2 regions of the Bradyrhizobium sp. HKCCYLRH2047 genome follow, and region 2 is predicted to be linked to the other one. Evidence: predicted binding sites of a transcription regulator. Region 2 holds the regulator's gene; the other holds the start of a gene.
What was found. Region 2 encodes PhoB, which activates phosphate uptake and scavenging genes when phosphate is short. Its sites were predicted from a motif close to TGTCATNNANCTGTCAT; they were not measured.
Positions count from the first base shown of each region.

Region 1: a site for PhoB is predicted at 3,927-3,943, ahead of ACQR1D_RS09305 (UDP-2,3-diacylglucosamine diphosphatase). Genes of this name have one in related genera too.

Region 1 is NZ_JBNPUM010000003.1:438,009-445,287, reverse strand. Features, by position in the region: gene ACQR1D_RS09320 (hypothetical protein) at 1-171, shown strand, start outside; gene ACQR1D_RS09315 (caspase family protein) at 325-2,043, shown strand; gene ACQR1D_RS09310 (threonine ammonia-lyase) at 2,054-3,043, opposite strand; gene ACQR1D_RS09305 (UDP-2,3-diacylglucosamine diphosphatase) at 3,091-3,903, opposite strand; gene pyk (pyruvate kinase) at 4,096-5,514, opposite strand; gene ACQR1D_RS09295 (tartrate dehydrogenase) at 5,686-6,759, opposite strand; gene glgX (glycogen debranching protein GlgX) at 6,856-7,279, opposite strand, start outside.
Region 2 is NZ_JBNPUM010000008.1:216,743-224,021, forward strand. Features, by position in the region: gene pstA (phosphate ABC transporter permease PstA) at 1-560, shown strand, start outside; gene pstB (phosphate ABC transporter ATP-binding protein PstB) at 557-1,381, shown strand; gene phoU (phosphate signaling complex protein PhoU) at 1,412-2,128, shown strand; gene phoB (phosphate regulon transcriptional regulator PhoB) at 2,145-2,852, shown strand; gene ACQR1D_RS20420 (trypsin-like serine protease) at 3,000-4,316, shown strand; gene ACQR1D_RS20425 (HoxN/HupN/NixA family nickel/cobalt transporter) at 4,484-5,581, shown strand; gene ACQR1D_RS20430 (HupU protein) at 5,605-6,621, shown strand; gene ACQR1D_RS20435 (nickel-dependent hydrogenase large subunit) at 6,618-7,279, shown strand, end outside.

The sequences.
Region 1 (7,279 bases), on a different contig from region 2:
GCGGCTCACAGCACCAGCGCATCCGCGATGCCCAAGCCTGCCTACGAGCCGTCGCTGGGATCGACACTCCTGTCGAACGGCCTTCTGCAGCGGCCACAGGCGCCCGCCAATGACTCGCTGGCACCGATCCGTCGCATGACCCAGCCTGAGAAGATCGCATTCTTCTCGTAGGCCGAGAGCATCTCGGCCACCTCCTGTTGAACCTCGATCACTGAGCACCAAGGGTGCCGCGTTGATGGGTGACGCGGATCACGTACGCCACTGCGTGATCTGCGTAGCCTGCTCCTCAAGCCATTCGCTTTGCGCATGCTTGAGGAGAACGCCGTGTCCGTTCCGAAATTTCGCGCTGTAACGTCCGCCTGGAAATCCCTGCTCATGTCCGCGCTGCTGGGCCTGATGGCCTGGGTCGGCCCGGGCTCGGCGTTCGCCGCCGGCAGTGAGCTCGACACCCTTCACACGCCACCGCGCGCGCTGGCAGCTCCCTCACCGGCAAGGGAGAGCAACACGCCCGCCGCGATCCCTCAAGGAGCCGAGCCACGCGTCGCGCTCGTGATCGGCAATGCGAGCTATCAGAACGCGCCGCCGCTGGAGAACCCGGACAACGACGCCCATGCTGTTGCCAAGCTGTTGAACTCGGCCGGCTTCGAGGTGATCACGGCGACCGACCTGACGCAGAACGAGATGCTCAAGGTCGTGGAGGATTTTTCGAGCCGGGTGGCAGCACACGGGCCGAACACCGTGGCAATGGTCTACTACGCCGGCCATGGGGTTCAGCTCGCGGGGGAGAACTATCTGATCCCGATCGATGCCCGTATCTCAGCGCCCTCCGACCTGACGACGGGGACCATCCGGCTGGTGGATCTGATGGCAACGCTCGACGCCATCCCGAGCCGCATGCGGATCGTCGTGCTGGACGCCTGCCGCAACAATCCATTCCCTGCCATCAACGATGCCGGACGCGGACTTGCCATCGTCGACGCGCCGAACGGCTCCATCCTCGGATATTCGACCTCGCCCGGCGCGGAGGCGCTCGACGGCCGCGGCGAGCACAGCCCTTATGCGCAGGCCTTCCTCAACCTCGCGCGACAGCCGAACCTGCCGATCGAGCAATTGTTCAAGCGCATCCGTCTGCAGGTCAACCAGACCACCGACGGCCGGCAGACGCCGTGGGAAAGCTCTTCGCTCACCGGCGATTTCACCTTCTTCGGGGATACGCTGGTCGCGGCCGCGCGCCCTGCCGAGAATGCGCCGGTGATCCAGATGGCGGCCGACCTGCCCAGCCGGTCCGTGCGGCAGGCCTATGACTACGTGCTGTCGGAGAACCGTCCGCAATATTATCGCGAGTTCATCGCGATGTATCCGCGCGATCCGCTCGCCGACCGCATCCGCGCCCTGCTCGCCGGCCTCGTGCAGGCCGCGGCGTGGCACGAGGCCGTACTGGCGAATTCGCCGGCCGCCTATCGGAGCTTCCGTGAATCCTATGCCGACAGTCCATATGCGCCGGTCGCGCTGCGGCTGCAGGGACAGCCTCGGCCCATCCCCGTGCTGCAACCGAGCCGCCTCATGATGCCGCCGCAACTGGCGCCGATCGCGCGACCGTTCAATCCGGGCGCCCAGATCCCGCAGCCGAAGCTGCCGACCACCACCATGCCGCCGCGCGGGCCGCTGCCGCCCACGGTCGTCACGAAAGGCGATGCCGTCAACAACGCGATTCCCAACAAGGTCGTCGATCCCGGGCCGATCTCTCAGACGAAATTGCGCGACAGGATCATGCCGCCGGCAAATCCGCCCGTGACTACGAAAATCCAGCGCGACCCACTGAAGCGCAGTCCTGGTCGGCCATTCGACACCCGCGAGGTCCGGCGTCCCTTCCCCGGCAATTCCGGACCGTTCAAGCCGAACATCAACGCGTCGCATCCGTCGATGGCGCGGGGTCAAGGCGGGATGCAGGGCGGCCTGACGCGGGGCGCGCCGCACGTCGCGCAGTCCGGACTGCGCATGGGTGGTGGAGGATCGGCAAGAGGCGGCCTCGGCTTTCGCTGAGGCTTGATCGTCAGGCAATCAGCCGGGCGTAGAGCTCAGCGTCGACATTGCCGCCGGAGAGCACGATCACCACCGTCTTGCCCGCCGCGTCCAGCCGGCCGGCCAGCAATGCCGCGAGCCCGACCGACCCGCCGGGCTCGACCACGAGCTTCAGCTCCCGGAAGGCAAAGCCGACCGCCCGCCCCACCTCCTCATCCGAGGCCTCGACCGCAGCCGACAGAAGTTGGCTGTTGATCGCGAAGGTGATCTCGCCGGGAATCGCCGCCATCAGCGCGTCGCAGATGGTTCGGCCCTTTGCATCGTGGGCCTCGCGGTGACCGGCCCGCAGCGAGCGCGCATGGTCGTCGAAGCCCTTTGGCTCGGCAACAATCATCTGCGTCTGCGGATATCGCGCCTTCACCGCGGTCGAGACGCCGGCAAGCAGCCCGCCGCCGGAAGCAGGCACAATCACCAGATCCGGCGACAGGCCGAGCGCAGCAAGGTCGTCGGCGATCTCGCGGCCGACGGTGCCCTGCCCTGCGATGACAAAGGGATCGTCATAGGGCGGCACCACCGTCGAGCCGCGCTTTGCAGCGATGTCGCGCGCGATCGCTTCGCGGTCCTCGCGGTCGCGATCATAGAGCACGACGTCGGCACCGAACGCCTTGGTGCGCTCGCGCTTGGCCGCCGGCGCATCCGAGGGCATCACGATCGTGGCGTCCATGCCCAGCAATGTGGCGGCATGGGCGACGCCCTGCGCATGATTGCCGGAGGAGAATGCGACGACGCCGTTGCCGCGCGCTGCTTGCGGGATCGACGCCAGCTTGTTGTAGGCGCCGCGGAACTTGAACGAGCCGGTCCGCTGCAGCACCTCCGGCTTCACGAACACGTTCGCTTTGAACCGCTCGTTGAGCACGGGAGCCGGCAGCAGCAGGGTCCGCACGGCCACGGGCGCGAGGACGCGTGCCGCCGCATCGATGTCGGCGGCGGTCACGGGCAGGATCGGGGAATGAGCTGTCATACCCCGATTTTACCGCGCCCGATTGCCGAGAGGCAAGGGAGCCGGTGTCAGGCGGCGCGGGCGGCCAGCTGCGGAACCGGCGCCGGCTGCCGCTGCGGATCGGTCCAGGTGAGGATCTCGAAGCGGCCGTCCTCGTGCTCGACCAGCGCCGTGCAGCTTTCGACCCAGTCGCCGCAATTCATGTAGCGGATGCCGTCCTGGTCGCGGATGACGGCGCAATGGATGTGGCCGCAGATCACGCCGTCAGCGCCATGCCGGCGCGCCTCGGAGGCCAGTGCCGTCTCGAACGCGCCGATATAGTTCACCGCGTTCTTGACCTTCTGCTTGGCCCATTGCGACAGCGACCAATAGGGCACGCCGAACATGCGGCGGAAGAAGTTGACCAGCCGGTTCATCTGGATCGCAAAATCGTAGGCCTTGTCGCCGAGATGGGCGAGCCAGCGCGCGTTCTGCACGACCAGATCGAAGATGTCGCCGTGAATGACGAGATAGCGTTTGCCGTCGGTGCCGGTGTGCACGATGTTCTCGACGACGTCGATGCCGCCGAAATGCGTGCCGTAGTAGCCGCGCAGGAACTCGTCGTGATTGCCGGGGACGTAAACGACCTTGGCGCCCTTGCGCGCCTTGCGCAGCATCTTCTGCACCAGGTCGTTATGCGACTGCGGCCAATGCCAGCTCGATTTGAGCGCCCAGCCATCGATGATGTCGCCGACCAGATAGATCGTATCGGCATCATGGTGGCGCAGGAAATCGACCAGGAGATTGGCCTGCGAGCCGCGGGCTCCGAGATGAACGTCCGAGATGAACAACGTCCGAAAGCGCCGAGCCGGGCTTTCTTCACCAGCAGTCTCAAGTCCCATGCGCGCCCACCTAACAGCCCCTGATGACACCGCGATGACGAACGGCCTCACTGGCAGAACCCGTCCTGCCGGACCGCGACCGGACACCGCTCGTTCGACGACTCGCGACGTCCTTCGTCACTGCCCCGCGATACCAGCGCGGTGCGACAATCAGGCGACAGGCGGGCGGCGCGAACAGGGAAAATCGGCCTCCTATCTCGGCATGGTGACGACACGCAGATTGTTGGTGGTGCCGGCCTGCGCGAACGGGATGCCGGCGACGACGACGAGCAGGTCGCCGGCTTCCGCGAACTCCTCCTGCACGGCAAAGAAGGTCGCGCGCTCGACCATTTCCTCGTAGTTCTGCACGTCCTGCGACAGCACGCTGTGCGCGCCCCACAACAGGCACATGCGCCGCGAGGTGTCCTCGTTCGGCGTGATCGCCAGAATCGGCAGGCTCGGCCGCTTGCGCGCAACGCGGGAGGCCGAAGTTCCGCTCGACGTATAGGCCACGATCGCCCTGGCGTGGATCGCCGACGCCAGGTCGGCCGCGGCGGTCGCCACCGCATGCGGTGCGGTCTGCTCCTCGCCCGGCTGCGTCGCCTCGACGATGGAGCGGTACATCTTGTGGCCCTCGGTTGCCTTGATGATGCTGTCCATCATCGCGACCGCCTCGCGCGGGTATTGCCCGCTGGCCGATTCCGCCGACAGCATCACCGCGTCGGCGCCGTCATAGATCGCGGTCGCGACGTCGGAGACCTCTGCGCGGGTCGGCGTCGGCGTCGCGACCATCGAATCCAGCATCTGCGTCGCGACGATCACCGGCTTCACCGCGAGCCGGCAGGCGCGCACCAGCTCCTTCTGCTTGCCCGGCACGTCCTCGTTGGGAATCTCGACGCCGAGATCGCCGCGCGCGACCATGATCGCGTCCGACAGCTGGATGATGTCGTCGATGCGCTCCAGCGCCGCCGGCTTCTCGATCTTGGACATGATGCCGGCGCGGCCATTGATCAGGCCCCTCGCCTCCAGCACGTCGGACGGCTTCTGCACGAACGACAGCGCCACCCAGTCGACGCCGAGGTCGAGCCCAAAGGCAAGATCGGAGCGGTCCTTGGCCGTCAGCGGCGACAGCTCCAGAATCGTGCCCGGCAGATTGACGCCCTTGTGATTGGAGATCGCGCCGCCGACGATCACCTTGGCTTCGATCCAGTCGTCGCCGAGGCCCATGACGCGCACCCGCACGCGGCCGTCATCGATCAGAAGATCGTGACCGGGTGCGACCGCCGCAAAGATCTCCGGATGTGGCAACGGAATCGACGTCTTGTCGCCCTCGGTGCCGTTGAGGACAAACCGAATCGTCTCGCCGGCTTCGACCTGGATCTTCTTGTCGCGCAAGGTGCCGACACGAATCTTCGGACCCTGCAGATCCATCAAGATGCCGATTGGCCGCTGCACCTCCTTCTCGAGGGCGCGGACCGCGGCATGGACCCTGGCGTGATCGGCCTGCGTGCCGTGACTGAAATTGAGACGAAATGTGTCTACACCGGCGAGGAACAGCGCTTTCAGCATCTCCGGAGAATTGCTCGCGGGACCGACAGTCGCGACGATCTTGGCTCGACGGTGACGACGCATGATGTGTCCTTTCTCCTGAAGCCCAGGCCACTTAAGTCCGTGTCTCGCGTCACTATGACATGCATGTGATTAGCATGCGCGGACGCAGCGGAAGCGCTGATATACGCCCCGCAGCGTCCATTGCAAGCGCGACGCGGAACACGCCGAAATTGTGCAAGAGAGTGGCACGCCTCAGACGTTGGAGCCGTGGATCGCGTCGATGACGGCGTCGGTCACCTCCTTGGTCGTCGCCTTGCCGCCCACGTCGGGCGTCAGGATGCCGGCTGCACACACCTTTTCCACGGCCGCCATCAATCGCACGGCCGCGTCCCTCTCGCCGAGATGCTCGAGCATCTGCGCGCCGGTCCAGAACGTCGCCACCGGATTGGCGATGCCCTTGCCGGTGATGTCGAACGCCGAGCCGTGGATCGGCTCGAACATCGACGGGAAGCGCCGCTCCGGATCGATGTTGCCGGTCGGCGCGACGCCGAGGCTGCCGGCGAGCGCGCCGGCGAGATCGGACAGGATGTCGGCGTGAAGGTTGGTCGCGACGATGGTGTCGAGACTCTTCGGCTGCAGGGTCATGCGCACGGTCATCGCATCGACCAGCATCTTGTCCCAGGTCACGTCGGGGAATTCGCGCGCCACCTCGGTCGCGATCTCGTCCCACATCACCATGCCATGGCGCTGCGCGTTCGACTTGGTGACGACGGTGAGGAACTTGCGCGGCCGCGACTGCGCGAGCTTGAACGCGTAGCGCATGATTCTGACGACGCCGACGCGGGTGAAGACCGCGACCTCGGTGCCGACCTCCTCCGGCAGGCCGCGATGCGCCCGGCCGCCCATGCCGGCATATTCGCCTTCGGAATTCTCGCGCACGATCACCCAGTCGAGATCGCCGACGCCGACATTGCGCAACGGCGAGGCCACGCCGGGCAGGATCTTGGTCGGGCGCACATTGGCGTACTGATCGAAGCCCTGGCAGATCGGCAGCCGCAGGCCCCACAGCGTGATGTGATCGGGCACGTCGGGCGCGCCGACCGCGCCGAAATAGATCGCATCGAATTTCTTGAGTTCGGTAAGGCCGTCGGCCGGCATCATCACGCCGTGCTTCTTGTAGTAGTCCGAGCCCCAGTCGAAGGTCTTGACGTTGAAGCTGATGTCGCCCGCGCGCTTGGCGAGTGCCTCGAGAACGCGGACACCTTCGGAGATGACCTCGGGGCCGATGCCGTCGGCGGGAATGGCGGCGATGGAATGGGTGCGCATTTGAGCTTTTCTTGACCTCTGTCCGGGCGTTTCACCCGGACAGCTTTTGCACGACATCCCGCGAACGACAAGCCGGCGCCGGGCTGTGTCGCCGCCCTACCCCAGCGGCGCCTCCGCGATGTCCAGCAGGGCGCCGAGGCCGTGGCGCAGGCTGCGCATCGGCTGCTGCTCCGAGGACAGGCCGAGGGCCAGCAGCGATCGCCCGGTCACCGCGTAGACGTGGCCAAACGGAAACGACTGCGGCTGTGCATCCGGCTGGTTGGTATCGATCAGCGCCAGCCAGTTGTGGCCCTCGGGCACGGACGGCAGCGTGAAGTTCACGACGTCGTAATGCGCGTTGTAGACCAGCAAGAGCGTCGCGTCCGATCCGCGCCGCTTGACGCCGGTCTCCTGGGCGCGGCCGTCGAGCAGCATGCCGAAACAGCGCGCGTGATCATCGGTCCACTGCTCGGTCGTCATCTCCTCGCCGGACGGATCGAGCCACGTCACATCCTTGACGTCGAGCTCCTCATTGTGCGAG
Region 2 (7,279 bases):
ACGGCCGCAACGACCGCCTGACCTCGGTGATCCGCTTCATCAACGACATCCTGCTGTCGGCGCCCTCGATCATCATCGGCCTGTTCATCTATGGCGCTGTCGTGGTGCCGATGGGCGGCTTCTCGGCGCTCGCAGGCTCGCTGGCGCTGGCGGTCATTGTCATCCCCGTGGTGCTGCGCACCACCGAGGACATGCTGCTGCTGGTGCCCAACCCGCTGCGTGAGGCGGCCTCGGCGCTCGGCCTGCCGCGATCGCTGGTGATCCGGCGCATCGCCTATCGCGCGGCGCGCTCGGGCCTGATCACCGGCGTGCTGCTGGCCACCGCCCGCGTCGCCGGCGAGACCGCGCCCTTGCTGTTCACTGCGCTGTCGAACCAGTTCTGGAGCCTCAGCCTCTCCAAGACGATGGCCAACCTGCCCGTCACCATCAACAACTTCGTCCAGAGCCCCTATGCCTATTGGAAGCAGCTGGCCTGGAGCGGAGCCCTTCTGATCACTCTGGCCGTGCTCGCCCTGAATGTCAGTGCACGCATTCTCGGCGCCGAGAGGAACGCAAAATGACCGACCTGTCCGTATCCGTCAGCCAGCCCAATCCCGCCGCGCTGAACGGCAAGGTTTTGCCGGAAGCCCCCGCCAAGGTGACCGCGCGCAACCTGAACTTCTATTACGGCGATCACCACGCGCTGAAGAACATCAACCTGTCGCTGGGGACCAACCGCGTCACCGCGTTCATCGGCCCGTCCGGCTGCGGCAAGTCGACCCTGCTGCGCATCTTCAACCGGATGTACGATCTCTACCCGGGCCAGCGCGCCGTTGGCCAGCTCATGCTGGACAACACCAACATCCTCGATCCCAAGCTCGACCTCAACCTGCTGCGTGCCCGTGTCGGCATGGTGTTCCAGAAGCCGACGCCGTTCCCGATGACGATCTACGAGAACATCGCCTTCGGCATCCGGCTGTATGAGAAGATCTCCAAGTCGGAGATGGACGACCGGGTCGAGAAGGCACTGCGCGGCGGCGCGTTGTGGAACGAGGTCAAGGACAAGCTCAACGCTTCGGGCCTGTCGCTGTCAGGCGGCCAGCAGCAGCGGCTGTGCATTGCGCGCACCGTGGCGGTCCGGCCGGAGGTGATCCTGTTCGACGAGCCGTGCTCGGCGCTCGATCCGATCTCGACCGCCAAGGTCGAGGAGCTGATCCAGGAGCTCGCCGAAAACTATACGATCGCCATCGTGACGCATAACATGCAGCAGGCGGCGCGCGTCTCCGACAAGACCGCCTTCATGTATCTCGGCGAGCTGATCGAGTTCGACGACACCAGCAAGATCTTCACCTCGCCGAGCGATCGGCGGACCCAGGATTACATCACCGGCCGGTTCGGCTGACGCCGACGACATTGACTTCAGGAGATCATCATGGCCAGTGAACATACCGCCAAGGCGTTCGACAGCGATCTGCAGGATCTCACCCGGCTGGTGTCGGAAATGGGCGGCCTCGCCGAGCGTCTGATCGTCGATTCCGTCGATGCGCTGGTGCGGCGCGACATCGCACTCGGCCAGAAGGTGGTCGCCACCGACGCCGAGGTCGACAAGCTGCAGCGCATCATCGAGGAGCGCGCCGTTCTTACCATCGCCCGGCGACAGCCGATGGCGGTCGACCTGCGCGAGATCGTCGGTGCGATGCGGGTCGCCACCGATCTGGAGCGCATCGGCGATCTCGCCAAGAACATCGGCAAGCGCGTCGCGGCGCTGGAGAGCGACTTCCATCCGCTCAAGCTGATCCGCGGGCTCGAGCACATGACCGACCTGGTGCAGTCGCAGGTCAAGACGGTGCTGGACGCCTATGCCGCGCACGATTTGCCGGCGGCGATGACGGTGTGGAAGGGCGACGAGGAGGTCGACGCCATCTGCACCTCGCTGTTCCGCGAACTCCTGACCTACATGATGGAGGATCCGCGCAACATCTCGTTCTGCATCCATCTGATGTTCTGCGCCAAGAACATCGAGCGCATCGGCGATCACGCGACCAACATCGCGGAGACCGTCTTCTATATGATCGAAGGCCAGCAGATCATGGACAAGCGCCCGAAGGGCGACATGACGAGCTTCGCATCGACGATCCCCGGCAACTGAGAGAGACGGTTCTGACATGGGCGCCCGAATTCTGGTGGTGGAGGACGAGGAGGCGCTGACGACGCTCCTGCGCTACAACCTCGAGGCCGAAGGCTACGAGGTCGAGACGGTGGCGCGCGGAGACGAGGCCGACACACGGCTGAAGGAGCGCGTTCCCGATCTCGTCGTGCTCGACTGGATGCTGCCGGGCCTGTCCGGCATCGAGCTGTGCCGCCGCCTGCGGGCGCGGTCCGAGACCCGGCAATTGCCGATCATCATGCTCACCGCGCGCGGCGAGGAGAGCGAGCGCGTGCGCGGCCTCGCGACCGGCGCCGACGACTACATCGTCAAGCCGTTCTCGGTGCCGGAGCTGCTGGCGCGCGTGAAGGGCCTGCTGCGGCGGGCGAGCCCGGAGCGGCTGGCGACCGTGCTGTCCTATGGCGACATCGAGCTCGACCGCGAGAAGCGCCGCGTGGCGCGCTCGGGACGGCCGATCGATCTCGGCCCGACCGAATACCGCCTGCTCGAGTTTTTCCTGGAGCATCCCGGCCGCGTGTTCAGCCGTGAGCAGCTGCTCGACAGCGTCTGGGGCCGCGACATCTATATCGACGAGCGCACGGTCGACGTCCATATCGGCCGCCTGCGCAAGCTGCTCAATCCGGGCCGCGAGCAGGACCCGATCCGCACCGTGCGCGGCGCCGGCTATGCGCTCGATGATCGCTTCGCCAAGAGCGAGCAGGTGTAAGGGGCGATCGGGCGTGAGGATGAAGCAGGTGTGAGGCGCGAGGGGGCCCGATTGAGGAGATCGCGGTCCGCTTTCGGCCACGCCGCCGCCGTCTTGATCGTGTCTGCTTCGTGGCCCGTCACGATGTTTCGGTCCCAGCGGACGCCCTTGATCAAGATCATCATCATATCTCTAGCCGTGCTGCTCGGCAGCGCGGCGGGCGCCGCGGCCGCCGAGCTCGAAGACGCGGTCGCCGCGGCGGGAAACGGACAGCACGCCGCGGCGATGCGCCGCCTGCTGCCGCTGGCCGCCAAGGGCGATGCGCGGGCGCAGTTCGACGTCGGCTTCATGGAGGCCTTCGGCTGGGGCCAACCGCGCAACCCCGCCGAGGCGCTGGCGTGGTATCGCAAGGCCGCCGATCAGGGCCTCGCCGTCGCCCAGCATTATCTCGGCATCGCCTATGTCAACGGCGAAGGTGTCGCGAGCAATTATGGCGAAGCCGGCCGCTGGTTCAGCCGCGCGGCAGCGCAGGGCTTCGCCCAGTCGCAATACATGCTGGGCCTGATGCTGCTCGACGGTCGCGGCGTGAAGCAGGACGTCGTGCAGGGCTACGCCTGGCTGGTGATGGCGGGTCGCAGCGGCGTGCGATCGGCCGGCCGCGACGTGCAGAGGGTCAAGCTGACCGAGCCGCAGCGCGTCCAGGCCCAGAGCGCCATTGCGGCCTGGCGGCCGAAGCCGGAATCGGCGGAGGCGGGCGTCGCCGCTCCGCGTCCGGAGCAACTGCTCGGGCTCGACCGCCACATCGGCGAGGTCGTCGATCCCACCTCGTGGCCGGCGTCGTCGATCGGCGTCGTCACCGTCGCGCAATACTCGACCGGCGGCTGGTGCACCGGCACTCTGGTCGCGCCGCGCGTCGTGCTCACCGCCGCGCATTGCGTGTTCAACGGCGTCGCGCAGGTCAGCCCCGGCAATGTCCGCTTCCTGGCCGGCATGAACAGGGGCACGCCGGCGGCATCGTCGGTCGCCGACAAGCTGATCGTGGCGCCGGACTTCGTCCCGACCCGGCACGACAGATGGTCGCTCGACCGCTCGCCCGCCGATTGGGCGCTGATCGTGCTGAAGGATGCGCTGCCGTCGAAGCCGGTCGCGGTCAAGGCGCTGACGCGCGAGGAACTGCAGGCTGCGACATCAGCCGGAACCATCTCCGAGATCGGCTACGGCCAGGAGCGCCGCTATTCGCCGACCGGCCAGCGCAATTGCAGCGCCGGCATGACCAGCGATGCCCGGCTGCTGACGGTGCATTGCCTCGCCAATTTCGGCTATTCGGGCTCGCCGATCCTGGCCGAGGTCGGCGGGCAGCCGACCGTTGTCGGCATCTTCTCGGCGTTCCACGAGGAGACCCGGCTGATGTTCGCCGCGCCCGCAAGCCAGTTCGAGGCCGTCGTGCGGCGCGAGATTGCGGCGCAGAGTGCCTCGGCGCGGTGAGGGGGAGGGGACGAGAGAGGTCCCGCCGCTGGTCACGATCTGTGCGCGACTGGATAGCGGGTTGCCAAGCGAGCGGGCGATCCGGCAAGTGCAGCCGATTTTTTCCTGTAGCTTTCGCCTGCAGCGGGGCTTTACCGAACTGGCCTGGCTCTTGCTATAGTTCGAGTATGACGATTGTTCCAATTGATCATCCTCGTGCCCCGCGGCTGCTGTGGTGGCGGTCGCAGCCCGGCAGGACCGTTGCGCTCGTCGCTGGGCTGGTCGCGGCCAATGCGGTGGCCTGGGCCTGGGCATTCGCGCTCTACGCCGACCGGCCCGCCATCGTCGGCACCGCGATGCTGGCCTGGTTGCTCGGACTGCGCCATGCCGTCGATGCGGACCACATCGCGGCGATCGACAATGTGGTGCGGAAGCTCGTGCAGGACGGTCGCGCCCCGCGCGCCGCCGGCCTCTATTTTGCGCTCGGCCATTCCAGCGTCGTCGTCATCGCCACCATCGTGGTGAGCCTGGTGGCCGGCGCAGATCTGTTGAGTGAGGACAGCGCCATCCGTGCGATCGGCGGCACCATCGGCACCTCGGTCTCCGCAGGCTTCCTGCTGCTGATCGCCTTCGCGAATCTGGTGCTGTTCGTGAACCTCTGGCGCCGCCCATCCCACCCCCATTCCGACATGGATGCCGCCGGTAGCGCCGGGCGGGGCCTGCTCATTCGTCTGCTGCGGCCGGTGCTCCGCGTCGTGTCCCGCGCCTGGCACATGTACCCGCTCGGCTTCCTGTTCGGCCTCGGCTTCGACACCGCCAGCGAAATCGGGCTGCTCAGCCTGTCGGCGACCGAGGCGGCGCGCGGGGCGAGCCTGGCGCATGTGCTCGTATTCCCGGCGCTGTTCGCCGCGGCGATGGCCACCGTCGACACCGCCGACAGCATGCTGATGGCCGGCGCCTATCGCTGGGCGCTCACGGATCCCGCGCGCAAGCGGCGCTACAATCTGGTCATCACCGGCGCCTCGGTCGCGATCGCGCTGGTGATCGGCGGCGTCGAGGCGGTCGCGCTGCTGACGCCCCGGCTTGGCTTCACCGGCGGATGGGCCGAGGTCGTCACCGCGCTTGGCGATGATCTCGCCAACCTCGGGATCGTCGCCATCGGACTGTTCGGCCTGATCTGGGCGGGTGCCATGCTGCTTGGCCGCCGTCCGGGCGGTTCCGAGGATGCGCCGGGTGAGGAGCTTGCCAGCGTTCGCGCCGGGGCGCTAAACCCGAGGGCGAAATAGGATCGAGCGCGCGGGTACGAATGATGGCCGGCTCGGACGAAATGACCAGGATGCTGTGGCTGCAGGGCGCGAGCTGCGGCGGCTGCACGATGTCGATCCTGGAAAGCGGTGCGTCCGGCTGGTTCGATGAGCTGCGCCAGTCCGGCATTGACCTCATCTGGCATCCCTCCGTCAGCGAGCAGACCGGAGACGAGGTCGTGGAGCTACTGGAGGCGATCCGCGACGGTCGCGAGCGGCTCGATCTGCTGGTGCTCGAAGGCTCGGTGGCGCGCGGACCTGGTCAGACCGGCCGCTTCAACATGCTCGCCGGCACCAACCGCTCGATCTATCACTGGCTGCTCGATCTGGCGCCGCTGGCCGACTACGTCGTCGCCGTCGGCAGCTGCGCGGCCTATGGCGGCATTCCTGCTGCCGGTATCAACCCGACCGACGCGGTCGGATTGCAGTTCGAGGGCAGTGACATCGGCGGCGCGCTCGGCGCGGGATTCCGCTCGAAACGCGGGCTGCCGGTGATCAACGTCGCAGGCTGCGCGCCGCATCCGGGCTGGATGATGGAAAGCCTGCTGGCGCTCACCTCGGGCGATCTGACGGCAGACGGCCTCGACGCAGTGGGACGTCCGACCTTCATCGCCAATCACTTGGCTCATCACGGCTGCTCACGCAATGAGTTCTACGAGTTCAAGGCGAGCGCTGAGACGATGTCGGAGCGCGGCTGCCTGATGGAGCATCTCGGTTGCCGCGCGACGCAGGCGGTCGGCGATTGCAATCAGCGCTCCTGGAATGGCGGCGGCTCCTGCACCAAGGGCGGGTACGCCTGCATCGCCTGCACCTCGCCGGGCTTCGAGAGCACGCAGAACTATCTGGAGACGGCGAAGCTCGCGGGCATTCCCGTAGGCCTTCCGACCGACATGCCGAAAGCCTGGTTCGTGGCGCTTGCCGCGCTGTCGAAATCGGCCACGCCGCGCCGCGTGCGGGTCAATGCGACGGCGGATCATGTCGTGGTGCCGCCTGGCCGGCCCAGTGACAAGCGCCGTCCATGACGCGGATCACGGTCGGGCCGTTCAATCGTGTCGAAGGCGACCTCGAGGTCAGGCTCGATATCGAGAGCGGCCGCGTCACCAGGGCGGAAGTGACGGCGCCGCTCTATCGCGGCTTCGAGCAGATCCTGGAGGGGCGGCCGCCGCTGGACGCGCTGGTGATCGCACCGCGAATCTGCGGCATCTGCTCGGTGTCGCAATCGATCGCCGCCGCCGCCGCGTTGCGCCAGGCCATGGGCATTGCGGCAGCGCCAAACGGCATCCTCGCGGCCAACATCGCCCATGCGGCCGAGAACGCGGCGGACCATCTGACGCATTTCTACATCTTCTTCATGCCGGACTTCGCCCGCGACGCCTACGTCGCGCACGCCTGGCATTCGGCTGCGGCCGAGCGTTTCGCGGCGACGAAGGGCAGCGCGGCTCGCGAAGCGTTGCCGGCGCGCGCGCGGCTGCTCGAGATCATGGGCCTGATCGCCGGCAAATGGCCGCACAGTCTCGCCTTCCAGCCGGGCGGGACCACGCGCGCGATCGAGCTCGGCGAGCGCGTGCGCCTCAACGCGATCGCGGCGTCGTTTCGCGGTTTTCTTGAACGCGCCGTGTTTGCCGACAGGCTGGAGAATGTGCTCGCCTTGTCGACGTCGGACGAGCTCGACCGTTGGCG